DNA from 4 places in the Pseudomonas sp. PS02288 genome. Region 1 is predicted to be linked to each of the others. Evidence: predicted binding sites of a transcription regulator. Region 1 holds the regulator's gene; each other region holds the start of a gene.
What was found. The regulator FliA, encoded in region 1, starts transcription of late flagellar genes. The targets are predictions, from matches to a motif close to CTAAAGTTTNNNNNNNNNNNGCCGNTAA.
Positions count from the first base shown of each region.

Region 2: the regulator FliA is predicted to act here: its motif matches at 2,184-2,211, upstream of QMX85_RS01365 (methyl-accepting chemotaxis protein).
Region 3: the regulator FliA is predicted to act here: its motif matches at 2,148-2,175, upstream of QMX85_RS15615 (methyl-accepting chemotaxis protein).
Region 4: the regulator FliA is predicted to act here: its motif matches at 1,407-1,434, upstream of QMX85_RS18040 (methyl-accepting chemotaxis protein).

Region 1 covers NZ_JASCPA010000001.1:156,000-159,510, forward strand. Annotated here, with positions in the region: gene flhF (flagellar biosynthesis protein FlhF) at 1-196, shown strand, start outside; gene fleN (flagellar synthesis regulator FleN) at 249-1,082, shown strand; gene fliA (RNA polymerase sigma factor FliA) at 1,079-1,828, shown strand; gene QMX85_RS00720 (chemotaxis response regulator CheY) at 1,908-2,282, shown strand; gene QMX85_RS00725 (protein phosphatase CheZ) at 2,302-3,096, shown strand; gene QMX85_RS00730 (chemotaxis protein CheA) at 3,278-3,511, shown strand, end outside.
Region 2 covers NZ_JASCPA010000001.1:287,934-291,444, reverse strand. Annotated here, with positions in the region: gene QMX85_RS01370 (DUF599 domain-containing protein) at 1-72, opposite strand, end outside; gene QMX85_RS01365 (methyl-accepting chemotaxis protein) at 166-2,127, opposite strand; gene sucD (succinate--CoA ligase subunit alpha) at 2,280-3,167, opposite strand; gene sucC (ADP-forming succinate--CoA ligase subunit beta) at 3,167-3,511, opposite strand, start outside.
Region 3 covers NZ_JASCPA010000039.1:41,164-44,674, reverse strand. Annotated here, with positions in the region: gene QMX85_RS15615 (methyl-accepting chemotaxis protein) at 116-2,095, opposite strand; gene QMX85_RS15610 (D-2-hydroxyacid dehydrogenase family protein) at 2,293-3,255, opposite strand; gene QMX85_RS15605 (metallophosphoesterase) at 3,284-3,511, opposite strand, start outside.
Region 4 covers NZ_JASCPA010000051.1:4,857-8,367, forward strand. Annotated here, with positions in the region: gene ampD (1,6-anhydro-N-acetylmuramyl-L-alanine amidase AmpD) at 1-523, shown strand, start outside; gene ampE (regulatory signaling modulator protein AmpE) at 520-1,353, shown strand; gene QMX85_RS18040 (methyl-accepting chemotaxis protein) at 1,555-3,511, shown strand, end outside.

The DNA of each region.
Region 1 (3,511 bases):
GCTGGCAATCAGCCAGCGTCTGCCGGTAGCCTATCTGGCCGATGGCCCGCGAATCCCGGATGATCTGCACGTTCCGCGCAGCCATCAGCTGGTGAGCCGCGCCGTCGCCCTGCAAGCCCCGGAAGAACCCAGTGAAGATGCAATGGCCGACATGTTCGCCGGCCTCTACAACAACTCGGCGCGTCGCGTCGGCTAATTGACCGTCGAGAGACAGTTGCCTGCTCAGTCGCAGACAAGGTGTAAGAGAAATGGCTAGTTTGCATCCAGTTCAAGTGATCGCGGTGACCGGTGGGAAGGGCGGCGTTGGCAAGACCAACGTGTCCGTCAACCTGTCGCTGGCCCTGGCCGACCTCGGCCGGCGGGTGATGCTGCTCGACGCCGACCTGGGTCTGGCCAACGTCGACGTGCTCCTCGGTCTTTCGCCCAAGCGCACCCTGGCCGATGTCATCGACGGCCAGTGCGACCTGCGCGACGTCCTGCTGCAAGGCCCTGGCGGCGTGCGCATCGTGCCCGCCGCTTCCGGCACCCAGAGCATGGTGCAGCTGACGCCGATGCAGCACGCCGGCCTGATCCAGGCGTTCAGCGACATCAGCGACAACATCGACGTGCTGGTCATCGACACCGCGGCCGGCATCGGCGACGGCGTGGTCAGCTTCGTCCGTGCCGCCCAGGAAGTGCTGGTGGTGGTCTGCGACGAGCCGACCTCGATCACCGACGCCTACGCGCTGATCAAGCTGCTCAACCGCGACTACGGCATGAACCGTTTCCGGGTGCTGGCGAATATGGCGCACAGCCCCCAGGAAGGTCGCAATCTGTTTGCTAAGCTCACCAAGGTCACCGACCGCTTCCTCGACGTCGCCCTGCAGTACGTGGGTGCCGTGCCTTACGACGAGTCGGTGCGCAAAGCCGTACAGAAGCAGCGCGCTGTCTATGAAGCTTTTCCGCGCTCCAAGTGTGCGCTGGCGTTCAAGGCGATCGCGCAGAAAGTCGACACCTGGCCATTGCCGGCCAACCCGCGCGGTCACCTCGAGTTTTTCGTCGAGCGTCTGGTTAAACCGACTACCGCAGACTCACCCGTATGACAGCCGCCAGTGGACTTCGTATGTACAGCAAATCGCAGGCGAAGGACTCGCAAACTCAGCTCATCGAGCGTTATGCACCGTTGGTCAAGCGGATCGCCTACCACCTGTTGGCCCGGCTTCCGGCCAGCGTGCAGGTGGAGGACCTGATGCAGGCCGGAATGATCGGCCTGCTCGAGGCTGCCAAGAAGTACGACTCGGGCAAGGGCGCCAGTTTCGAGACTTACGCCGGAATCCGTATCCGTGGGGCGATGCTCGACGAGGTGCGCAAGGGCGACTGGGCTCCGCGTTCCGTGCATCGCAACAGCCGCATGGTCAGCGACGCCATCCGCGCCGTCGAGGCGAGAACGGGCAGAGACGCTAAAGATCAAGAGGTTGCGGCCGAACTTAAATTGAGTCTTGAAGAGTACTACGGCATCCTGAGCGACACTCAGGGCAGCCGACTGTTCAGCTTCGACGACCTCCTGCAGGAAGGCGAGCACGGTTCGGGCCTGCACGAGGACGGTAGCTTCACCCATTACGAACCCGCTCGCGATCTGGAGGATGACCGCTTCCAGGGGGCCTTGGCCGACGCCATCGCCAATCTTCCGGAACGCGAGCGGCTGGTTCTTTCGCTGTACTACGACGAAGAACTGAATCTGAAGGAAATCGGCGAGGTGCTGGGGGTCAGCGAGTCGCGCGTCAGCCAGTTGCACAGCCAGTGTGCCGCGCGTTTGCGGGCACGTCTGGTTGAATGGCGCGCGCACTGAGGCAGCCGGTTTCACGCTTGCGAGGCGCGCGCTGCGAGGCGGCGTTTGGGATTGTACGGAGGTCGACTTGGACAAGAACATGAAAATCCTCATCGTGGACGACTTCTCCACGATGAGACGGATCATCAAGAACCTCCTGCGTGACCTGGGGTTCACCAATACCGCGGAGGCCGACGACGGCACCACGGCATTACCGATGCTGCACAGCGGCAGCTTCGACTTCCTGGTCACCGACTGGAACATGCCCAACATGTCCGGGATCGATCTGCTGCGTGCGGTGCGCGCCGATGATCGACTCAAGCACCTTCCCGTGCTCATGGTGACTGCTGAAGCCAAGCGCGATCAGATCATCGAGGCGGCCCAGGCCGGCGTGAACGGGTATGTGGTCAAACCCTTCACGGCCCAGGTACTGAAAGAGAAGATCGAAAAGATCTTCGAGCGGGTCAACGGCTGATGTTCGCCTCGAGGGCGCTATGGATCACGACAACATCTCTATGGGCGATGACTTCGAGTCGACCCTGAAGTCCCATGCCCGTCAGCTGACCGAAAGCCTCGAAAAAGGCAACTTCGCTGATGTGGTGCAAATCATCCATCAACTGAATCAGGTCCGCGATCGCGGTCTGTACCAGGAAGTCGGCAAGCTCACCCGCGAGCTACACAATGCCATCGTCAACTTCCAGCTCGATCCCCGTGTTCCGCACGCGCAGGAAGTGTCGCAGATCTCCGATGCCACCGAGCGTCTCTCCTACGTGGTGACGATGACCGAGCGTGCGGCCAACCGCACGATGGATCTGGTGGAAGAGTGCGCGCCGGTGGTCAACGGCATGGCCGACGAGGCCCAGAGCCTGAGCGTCGAATGGCAGCGCTTCATGCGCCGCGAAATCGGGGCTGACGCCTTTCGCGAGCTGGCCAAGCGTGTCGAGCTGTTCCTCGCGCGCAGCGAGCGGGACGGCGCCAAGCTCTCCGGCCACCTGAACGACATTCTTCTGGCGCAGGATTACCAGGACCTCACCGGTCAGGTGATCAAGCGTGTCACCACCCTGGTCACCGAAGTCGAGAGCAATCTGCTCAAGCTGATGCTCATGGCCAGCCAGGTCGATCGTTTCGCCGGCATCAAGCACGACCACGAAGGGCTGCGTGCCGAGCAAGAAAAACAACAAAAAGAGTCCTCCCGGGGTGAAGGTCCGCAGATTCATGCCGATAAGCGTGATGACGTCGTATCCGGTCAGGACGATGTCGACGATCTGCTATCCAGTCTTGGATTCTAGGACCCGTCGACGTTTTGGTTACGGCCACGACCTAGGCGTTTTCGCAGGGCAAGGAAGGAGGAGAGAAGTTGGTTGCTCCAGATGAACGACGAGTGACGCCGGCCTGCGAAAAACGCGCCCCGTCCCTGCGGCTCAACGCGGTTCGCGACGAAACGTCAACAGATCCTATGGGAAGGTGGAAATGAGCTTCGACGCCGATGAAGAGATTCTCCAGGACTTCCTGGTAGAGGCCGGCGAGATTCTCGAGCAGCTGTCGGAGCAGTTGGTGGAGCTGGAAAGCCGCCCTGACGACATGAACCTGCTGAATGCGATCTTTCGCGGTTTTCACACCGTCAAGGGCGGCGCGGGTTTCCTGCAGCTGAACGAGCTGGTGGAGTGCTGCCATATCGCCGAGAACGTCTTCGACATCCTGCGC
Region 2 (3,511 bases), 130 kb from region 1:
GTAGCCGATCCAGCAGAAGATGAACCAGCACAGGGCCAGCAGATCGGGCAGATAAGCGGTGGGCACGAACATGGAACCTCCTTGTGAGCCGGCGCGATTATAGCCAGCCAGCCGCTGCGGGCGCCCGACATAAAGCGCCCACCCCGACGCCTCCCATCCGCCGCTTCAGACCTGGAACTGCTCGATCAACTGAACCAGCTGGCCTTCCAGCAGGTGGATCTCCTGCGCCGAACGCCGCGTGCGCTCGACGGTATCGGAGGTCTGGGCGGTGATCTGGTTGGCTCGCAGCACGCTGTTGCCCACCATGTCGGCGACGCTCGCCTGCTCATGGGCCGCGGTCGCCATCGCCTGGATGTTCTCGTCGATCGCATCCACCGCGACGGTGATTCCGCCGAGCGACTCGCTGGTCTGTTCGGCACGCTCGCGGGCGTGGCCCACCGCCTGCTGGCTGTCGCTCATCATCTCGATGGACGACTGCGTGCGTCGCTGCAGCGCCTGGATGATTTCCTGGATTTCTTCGGTGGACTGCTGCGTGCGCTGGGCCAGCGAGCGCACCTCGTCCGCCACCACGGCGAAGCCGCGGCCCATTTCGCCCGCCCGCGCCGCCTCGATGGCGGCGTTCAGAGCCAGCAGGTTGGTCTGCTCGGCGATCCCGCCGATCACCCCGAGCACCGAGCCGATACGCCCGCTGTCCTCGCGCAGCGACTCGATCACCGTCGCCAGACTGTCGACCTTGCCGGACAAAACCAGCATGGCCTCCTGATTCGCCCGGACCCGTGCCAGGCCGACACCTGCGGCCGTGCGTGCATCCTGCGACAGCGCCTGACCGGCGCGCGCATTCCGGGACATCTCCTGCGCGCTCGCCGCCATCTCCACCATCGCCGAGGCAATCTGGTCGCTTTCCTCGCGCTGTTGCTGCACATCGCGGTGCGCGCTTTCGGCGGAATCCTGCAGGTCTTCGGCGGACTTCTGCAAGGTGTGCGAGGCGCTGGAAACCTCGGCCACGGTGCGCCTGATCTTCTCCACGAAACGGTTGAAGTTCTGCGCCAGCTGACCAATGTCGTCCTGCCCCTGGACCGGCAGGCGCCGGGTCAGATCGCCCTGCCCGGCTGCCATGTCCTCGAGCATCACGTTGATCCGCGCCAGCGGGCGCACCAGCGCCGCACCGACAGCGTAAGCCGTGAGCCCGGCCACCAGCAGCGCCGCCAGCACCAGCCCCCAGAACAGCAGGTTGGCACGCGCCACGGTGCTGTCGGCGTCTGCCGCCGCGGCATCCATCGACTGCATGATGCTTTGCTGCAACTGGCTGGCGAGGTCGGCGATCTGCGGGTCGATGGCATCCATCTTCTGCAGTGTCGCGTTGCGCGCGCCCACCAGTTGCACGGCCTTGTCCGCTGCGGCCTTGTACAGCTCAAGGCTCTGCAACGCGCCGTTCAGTTTGTCCTGGGTACTCTGGCTGCTGGTTCGGTCGCGCAGAACGCTCATGGTGCTCTGCGCGTTGCCCAGTTCGGTCTGGAACGACTTAACCTGATCGGGCTGGTTCTCCTGCAGGAACTGATAGAGGTACTGACTTCCCAGTAGCAGATGGCGCATCGCCGCGCTGGAGTAGAACACCGCGTCGAGGTTGAAGTCCTGCTGGGCGTTTTCCAGGATCGAGCTGAGAACCTTCTCGATCGCCGGGCCTTGCCGACCGAGTTCGCCGCTGATCAGCTTCTGATGTTCCTGGCTGAGCGGCACCAGCGATTCGCGGAACAACTGGCTGTACTGCGCATGCAGGTTCTCCATGGAGGCCAGCAGTTGCCTGCGCTGCGAATCCCGCAGGTGCGCGCTGGTCTGCTCCAGGGCAGCGCCGAGATCGCGGTCCAGTTCGAGAAACTCCTGCTCGGTCGCCTGATCGCCGCTGCGCGCGTAGTGGCGCACGCTCAACTGCAGCCGCGCCATGCTGTCAGCGACCTTGGCGACCCGATCCATTCCCGGCCCGAGGTTCTGGGTGACCACCTCTACGCGGCTGGCGATGCTGCGCAGCGACAACGACGAAACGACGCCGAGCGCTATGAGCAACAGACAGAGCATCGCGGGAACCACGGCCATTTTCAGTGCTATACGCAGGTTGGCGAACCACTGCATGGAACGGTTTCCTCGGTTACATGAGCCCGCGCGGACAGCGTGCGGGCGATAACGACTTATCGACCGCTCTGCCCCAGGCTTGAGCGCTGGATTTCGTAAGGCGGAAAAGAAAAAGGCCACCCGAAGGTGGCCTTTTTCACATCAAGTCAGCCTCAGGCTTTCTTGACTTCCCAACCGGTCAGCTCGGCCAGGGCCTTGCCGATGTCGGCCAGCGAACGAACGGTTTTCACACCGGCGTCCTGCAGCGCAGCGAACTTCTCGTCCGCAGTGCCTTTACCGCCGGAGATGATGGCACCGGCGTGGCCCATACGCTTGCCTGCCGGAGCAGTCACGCCAGCAATGTAGGACACCACCGGCTTGGTCACGTTGGCCTTGATGAAGGCAGCGGCTTCTTCCTCGGCGGAACCACCGATCTCGCCGATCATGACGATCGCTTCGGTCTTCGGGTCAGCCTGGAACAGCTTGAGGATATCGATGAAGTTCGAGCCCGGAATCGGGTCGCCACCGATGCCCACGCAGGTCGACTGGCCGAAGCCGGCGTCGGTGGTCTGCTTGACGGCTTCGTAGGTCAGGGTGCCGGAACGCGACACGATGCCCACTTTGCCCGGCAGGTGGATGTGACCTGGCATGATGCCGATCTTGCACTCGCCAGGAGTGATGACGCCCGGGCAGTTCGGCCCGATCAGGGTCACGCCCAGCTCGTCGCACTTGACCTTGGCTTCCAGCATGTCGATGGTCGCGATGCCTTCGGTGATGCAGACGATCAGCTTGATGCCGCCGAATGCCGCCTCCAGGATCGAGTCCTTGCAGAACGGAGCCGGAACGTAGATCACCGAAGCGGTAGCGCCGGTGGTCTCGACGGCTTCCTTGACGGTGTTGAACACCGGCAGGCCCAGGTGCGTGGTGCCGCCCTTGCCCGGAGTCACGCCGCCAACCATCTGGGTACCGTAGGCAATCGCCTGTTCGGAGTGGAAAGTCCCCTGCGAACCGGTGAAGCCCTGGCAGATGACTTTGGTGTCTTTATTGATCAGGACGCTCATTACTTGCCCTCCGCAGCTTTGACCACTTGCTCTGCAGCATCGGTCAGGCTGGTTGCCGCGATGATGTTCAGGCCGCTTTCAGCCAGGACCTTGGCGCCCAGCTCGGCGTTGTTGCCTTCCAGACGGACGACCACCGGAATCTTCACGCCGACTTCTTTCACGGCGCCGATGATGCCTTCGGCAATCATGTCGCAACGAACGATACCGCCGAAGATGTTCACCAGAACGGCCGCGACGTTGCTGTCGGAGAGAATGATCTTGAACGCTTCGGTAACGCGTTCCTTGGTAGCACCACCGCCAACGTCGAGGAAGTTGGCCGGCTTGCCGCCGTGCAGGTTGACGAT
Region 3 (3,511 bases), on a different contig from region 1:
CAGCGGCGCTGGCCGTGGCTAACGTAGGGTGCGCCGCGCGCACCGATGGGATTACCCAGAACGCCAAGCCCCGCCGGTGCGCATGGCGCCCTACGAGAACCTTCGCTGACACATTTCAGCCGTGGAAGCGGCCGATTTCGTGGCGCAGCTCGTCGGCCAGGCGGTTCAGTTCCTGCGCGGTTTCCGCCAGGTGGGCGACCACTTCGCGCTGTTCGCTGTTGGCCTGGGCGATGCCCTGCAGGTTGGAGCTCAGCACCGTGGCGGTGCTGCTCTGCTCCTGGGTGGCGGTGGTGATGGCGGCGAACTGCTCGCCCGCCGCCTCGCTCTGCCCGGCGATCTGCGACAGCGCGGCGCCCACCTTGGCGTTGAGTTCCAGGCCGCCCTGCATCAACTGGCGACCGTGTTCCATGGTGCTGATGGCGCTGCTGGTCTCGCTCTGGATGCTGCCGATCATCCCGGAGATCTGCTCGGTGGCCTTGCGGGTTCGCGCGGCGAGGTTGCGCACCTCGTCGGCGACCACGGCGAAACCGCGGCCGGCCTCGCCGGCGCGCGCGGCCTCGATGGCGGCGTTGAGCGCCAGCAGGTTGGTCTGCTCGGCGATCGAGGTGATCACCCCGACGATGCCGCCGATTTCCTGCGAGCGCTGACCGAGCGTGTCGATCACCGTCGCCGTGCCGTTCAGCGCGCTGGCGATCTGTTCCAGCGACCGCGAGGCCTCGTCCATGCTGCGCAGGCCGATGCGCGTCTGCTGCGCGTTGTCGCTGGCCATGCGTTCGGTCTCGCGCATGTTGTCGGCGATGTTCAGCGAGGTCGCGCTGAACTCTTCCACCGCGCCGGCCATGCTGGCGATCTCGCCGGACTGCTGCTCCATGCCCTCGTAGGCGCCGCTGGACAGCCCGGACAGCGCGTGGGCGCGGCTGCTCACCTGCAGCGAGGCGCTGCGGATGTGCTCGACCATGTCCGCGAGCGCGCTGCCCATGTGGTTGAAGCTGCTCGCCAGTTCGCCGATCTCGTCGTGGCTGCTGACCGTCATCCGCGCGCTGAGGTCGCCGCCGCCGAGGGCGCGGGCCTGCCGGACCAGCTCGCCGAGCGGACGCAGCTTGCGCCGCAGCAGGCCGATCACCAGCGCCGCGGCGATCAGCATCGCCAGCAGGCTGCCGAAGGCCAGCTGGCTGCCGACGTGCCAGGTCACTTCGCGGATTTCCTTCTTCGGCAGGCTGGCGATGACCTGCCAGGGCCCTTCGCTGAAGGGCGCGGCGACGGCGTAGAAGTCCTCGCGGCCGTCGTTGAAGAACTGCCCGCGGCCCGGCTCGCGGGCCAGTTCGGCGGCGCGCGGTGCCAGTGCGGCGGGGTCGTTGGCGCCGGCCGGCGGCACCAGCCATTTGCCCTGTTCGTCGAGCAGCGCCAGCGAGCCGGTCTGGCCGATGCGAAAGCGCGCCAGGTTGGCGAACTGCGCGTTCTGCGCGTCGGTGTAGTCGAAGCCGACGAAGAGCACCGCGATGACCTGGCCACTGGCGTCGCGCACCGGGGTGTACTGGGTCATGTAGAGCCGCTCGAACAGAGACGCGCGGCCGACGTAGCCCTGCCCGGCGAGCAGGCGCTGGTAGGCCGGGTGGGCGTGGTCGAGCGCCGTGCCGATGGCGCGGCTGCCGTCCTGCTTACTCAGCGAGGTGGTGACACGGACGAACTCCGCCCCGTCGCGGACGAACACCGTGGCGGCGCCGGCGGTGAGCTGGCGAAACTCGTCCACCAGGGCGAAGTCGTTGTTCAGCACCTGACCGTTCAGATAGAGCGTCGGCGGGGTCAGCGAGCCGACCGCGACCCGCTCGTCCGCGCGCAGGCTCAAGCCGCTGGCGAAGCGCTTCTCGAACAGGCTGGCGAGGCGCTGTGTGCTCTCGCGCAGGCTGCCGTGGAAGGTCGCCAGTTGATCGGCGAGCAGGCGCGCCTCGCTGGCCAGGTGTTGCTCACGGGTGGCGAAGTTGGCGCTATCCAGCGAACGCAGGGCGAACAGCGTGCTGGCACCGATCATCACCACGAGAATGAGGGCCAATGCCACGGCGAGCTGCCAGGCTATGCGGGACTTGGGTTGCGACATGTGATCTCTCGCTGCGAATGACGGGCGCCGGGGGGGGGGCCAGGTACCCCGTTATTCGGCGGGTGGCGAGCTTACTTGAGTCCACCACTGCGGTATAGCGACGCACAGGAACCCGGCAAGAAGAGCTCGCAACGCCGGCCCGCCGGGCTACGGCCGCGACGGAGGAGCCCGCCCTGCGATCCCCGGCAACACGTCGATCAGCCGATCACCCGAATTGGCGCGCCCGCGGCCCAGGCCTGGATGTCTTCGATCATCTGGCCGTAGAACACCCGGTAGTTGGCCTCGCTGACGTAGCCGACGTGCGGCGTGGCGAGCACGTTGTCGAGGTGGCGGAACGGATGATCGGCGGGCAGCGGCTCCTCGTCGAAGACATCCAGCGCGGCGCCGGCCAGACGTTTTTCCTGCAGCGCGGCGATCAACGCCGCTTCGTCGACGATCGGCCCGCGGGCGGTGTTCACCAGGTACGCCGTGGGCTTCATCCAGCCCAGCGCCTGCGCGTCGACCAGGCCCCTGCTGCGCGGGCCGAGCACCAGGTGCACGGTGAGCACGTCGGCCTGCTCGAACAGGGTGCGCTTGTCGACATACTCGACGCCCAGCGCCGCCGCACGTTCGGCGGTGAGGTTCTCGCTCCAGGCGATGACGCGCATGCCGAACGCCTGGCCGTAGCCGGCGATGCGCTGGCCGATGGCGCCCAGGCCGAGGATGCCGAGGGTCTTGCCGTACAGGTCGCGGCCCAGCCCGACCTGCCAGCCGCCGTTGCGCAACGAGGCAGCCTCGGCCAGCAGGTTGCGTCCCAGCGCCATGATCAGCGCCCAGGTCAGTTCCGGCGCCGCCTGCTTGTAGCTGTCGGTGCCGCAGACCTGGATGCCGCGGCGCGTGGCGCTGGCAAGGTCGATGGCGGCATTGCGCATCGCCCCGGTGACCAGCAGCCTGAGGCGCGGCAGGCCGGCCAGCAGGGCGTCGTCGAAGCGGGTGCGTTCGCGCATCACGCAGATCACCTCGAACGGGGCGAGCCGCTCGATCAGCGTGGCGGTATCCGCCGGATAGTCGTGCAGAAAGCTCACCTCGCCGATGCCCTCGAGCACCGACCAGTCCACCACGTCGCGGGCCACGTCCTGCCAGTCGTCGATCACCGCGATGCGCACCTTTGCCGAACTCATTGCTCACCTCTCGCTCAGGGAAAAGGAATTACTGGCCGCCGGCGGCCGTCAGGCTGATCCGGGTGATCTCCGACGGCGCGCCGAAACGCAGCGGCGGCCCCCAGTATCCCGTGCCCCGGCTGATATAGACCTGCAGCGTGCCGAGCCGGTGCAGGCCGGCGACCCACGGCTGCTGCAGCCGAACGAAGTGCATCCACGGCCAGAACTGGCCGCCGTGGGTATGCCCGGAGAGCTGCAGGTCGAAGCCGGCATCCAG
Region 4 (3,511 bases), on a different contig from region 1:
CCGGCATTGCCCTTCGCCCAACTTCAACGCTCGCCCGTCCGGCGAAATATCCCTGCTGGTCATTCACAACATCAGCTTGCCGCCGGGCCAGTTTGGAACCGGCAAGGTGCAGCAGTTCTTCGCCAATCAGTTGGTCGCGGACGAGCATCCCTACTTCGCCGATATCTGCTCCCTGACGGTTTCCGCGCACTTCCTCATCGAGCGCGATGGCGCGGTGTTCCAGTTCGTATCCTGCCGCGACCGGGCCTGGCATGCCGGAGTGTCGCGCTTCGAGGGGCGCGAGAACTGCAATGATTTCTCCCTCGGCATCGAACTCGAAGGCACCGACGACCTGGCCTACAGCGACGCCCAGTACGCCGCGCTGGCGACCCTGACCGGTGAGCTGCGACGGGCCTATCCGGCCATCCGCCCCGAGCGCATCGTCGGCCACAGCGACATCGCGCCCGGCCGCAAGACCGACCCCGGCGGCGCCTTCGACTGGCCGCGGCTGCGCGCGGCACTGACAGAGGAGTCAACTCAATGAGCTTTCTGGTACTGCTGCTCGCGCTGCTGGTGGAAAAGCTGTCCGGCTTGCGCCACCGCATCCAACGCGATGGCCTCTGGTTCAGGCTGCTGGCGCGGATCGACTCCGGCACCGACGCGGGCGCGCCGTGGCTGCGGCTGATCCTGCTGGTCCTGCCGCCGTTGCTGGTCCTGGCGCTGGTGCTGCTGATCCTGCAACCGCTCGCCTATGGATGGTTGGCTCTGCCGGTGCATCTGCTGGTGCTGATCTACAGCCTGGGGCGCGGCGACGTGCAGAAGTCCTGCGGCCCGTTCCGTGATGCCTGGCGCCGTGGCGACGCCGTAGCGGCGGAGCTGGTGGCCGAGCGCGACATGGGCATCGAGGCCTGCGAGCCGGGTTCGCTGCTGCGGCGCGTGCAGCGCTACCTGTTGTGGCAGGGCTATCAGGGTTTCTTTGCGGTGATCTTCTGGTACGCGCTGCTGGGGCCGGTGGCGGCGCTCGGTTACCGGCTGGTGGCGCTGCTCGCCGAGCAGGCGCAAGGCCCGGCGCTGCGTGAGCGTGCCTTGCAGCTGCGCCACGGCCTCGATTTCGTCCCCGCGCGGGTGCTGGTGGCCAGTTTCGCGCTGGTCGGAAATTTCATCGCCGTCAGCCGTGAACTGCTGCACGAGCTGCTCAACTGGAACCTTCCTGCCGAGCAGTTGCTGGAGCGGGCGGGGCGGGCGGCGGGCGATCTCGGCGAGCCGCTGGTCGGCGACCCAGGCGTCGCCAGCCTCGATCTTCTCTGGCAACTGCTGGTGCGTTCGGCCGTGCTTTGGTATGCCGCCCTGGCGATCCGCGCGCTGCTCCTGTGAGCCCGGTTACGAGATGCAACCTGCGTCTGGTGAATGATGGCAAAACGCTTAACCTTAAGTTACAAATCGCAACGCCGATATCAGGTATACAGGCTCCGCGGCTGCCGGCTGCGCCCCTGAAAGTGCCTGGGTAGCTGCTGCGCCCATTCAGCGAAAACTGCTGTTTCTCCGCCGACCATAAAAATAATCGGGAGAATTCGATTGAAGACCATTCTGTACCCGGCGATCGCCCTGATGAGCCGGCTGAGTTTCGCGATGAAGTTCAGCCTGATCAGCGTGATGTTCTTCCTGCCGATGCTCGTCACCAACTTCTATCTGGTGCGCGACTCCTATGATCAGTTCATCGGTACCCGCATCGAGCTGGACAGCCTCGACCTGCTGGGCAGGACCCTCAACATCCAGCGCGACACCGAGTCGCTGAGCAACCTCGTCGAAATCAATTCGCTGATCGGCCAGTCCGGCAACGCGGGCGATGTCGAGCGGCGCATCAGCCAGTTGCAGGACACCTTGGTGGAAACCATCGGCGCGCTGCAGTCGGCGGGCGGAACCACCCAGCAGGTCGAGGACTTCAACGCCAAGCGCGATGAACTGCTGGCCGGCTTGAAGTCCGTCCAGGCGGAAACCTCGTTGCAGAACAAGTCGGCGCTGGTCGACCAGCAGCTCGGGCGCGTGCAGGCCTTCATCGCCTTCGTCGCCTCCGATGCGGGGCTGAGCCAGGACCCGGACCGGTCGGTGCGCCAACTCACCGAACTGGTCACCACCTCCACGCTGAAAGTCACCGATACCCTGGGCGCGGCCCGCGCCACCGGCAGCTACTCCCTCGGGCTGGGCTTCCTCAACTCGGCGGCCAGCAACCGCATGGACGACCTGATCGCGGTCCTGGAAAAACTCGACGGCGAATACGCCGTGGCGCTGGAAAACGCGCTGTCCACCAGTACCGGGGCGCGCGCGGCCCTTCAGGGGCTGGCGCAGGCGAGTCGTGGCAGCCTGAAGGAGTCCAGCACGCTGATCGAAGACAAGATCACCGTGGCCGATACCCTCGATACGCCGTGGCCGGAATATTACGAAGACCTCAGCGCGCAGATGGCCAAGTCGTACCAGTTGAGCGATGCCGCGCTGGGCTTTCTTGAGAGCGAGCTGCAGCAGCGCCTGGCCGAGCATCGCCGGCAGATGCTGCTGCTGGTGGTGGCGCTGATCGCGGTGTTCCTGCTGATCGGCTACCTCTACGGCGGCTTCTACGTGTCCACGCGCAGCACGCTCAAAAGCCTAGGCCGGGTGATGGACAAGGTGGCCTCCGGTGACATGACCGCTAGTTTCAAGGCGCAGACCTCCGACGAGCTGGGCGAGCTGGGGCAGGTGTTCAACGGTACCGTGGTGAAGATTCACGACCTGATCCAGCGGGTCGGGCTGACCGTCGTGGAAGTCGAGCGCCAGGCCGATCGCGTGGAAGTGGTGTCCGGCGAAAGCAACCAGGCGGTGGCGGGGCAACGCAGCCAGATCGAGCAGGTCGCCACGGCGATGAACCAGATGTCGGCCACCGCCCAGGAGGTCGCGCGCAGTGCCGCCGCGGCGGTGGACAGCGCCCACAGCGTCAACGAGGAAACCGTCAGCGGGCGCGAACTGGTCGAATCCCAGGTCGGCAGCATCCAGCGCCTTGCGGGCGAGATCGATCAGTCGGTGCTGGTGATCAACCAGTTGGCCAGCGACAGCCAGTCGATCAGCCGCGTGCTGGATGTGATCAAGGGCATCGCCGAGCAGACCAACCTGTTGGCGCTGAATGCCGCCATCGAGGCGGCGCGGGCGGGCGAGCAGGGGCGCGGCTTCGCGGTGGTCGCCGACGAGGTACGCAACCTCGCAAAGCGCACCCAGCAGTCCACCGAGGAGATCGAGCAGATGATCGCCCGGCTGCAGGGCGGAGTTGGCGCGGCGGTGAAGGCGATGAGTGCCAGTCACCGCATGGCCGACGGCACCGTGGACGAGTCCGGTCGCGTGCAGCGCGCGCTGGAGAACATCCTCGGCGCGGTGGGCATGATCGTCGATCAGAACCAGCAGATCGCTGCGGCGGCGGAGCAACAGACCGCCGTGGCCCACGATATCGATCAGAACATCGTGCAGATCAACCAGGCCGGCGAGCGCACCGCCGAAGGCGCGAGCCAGA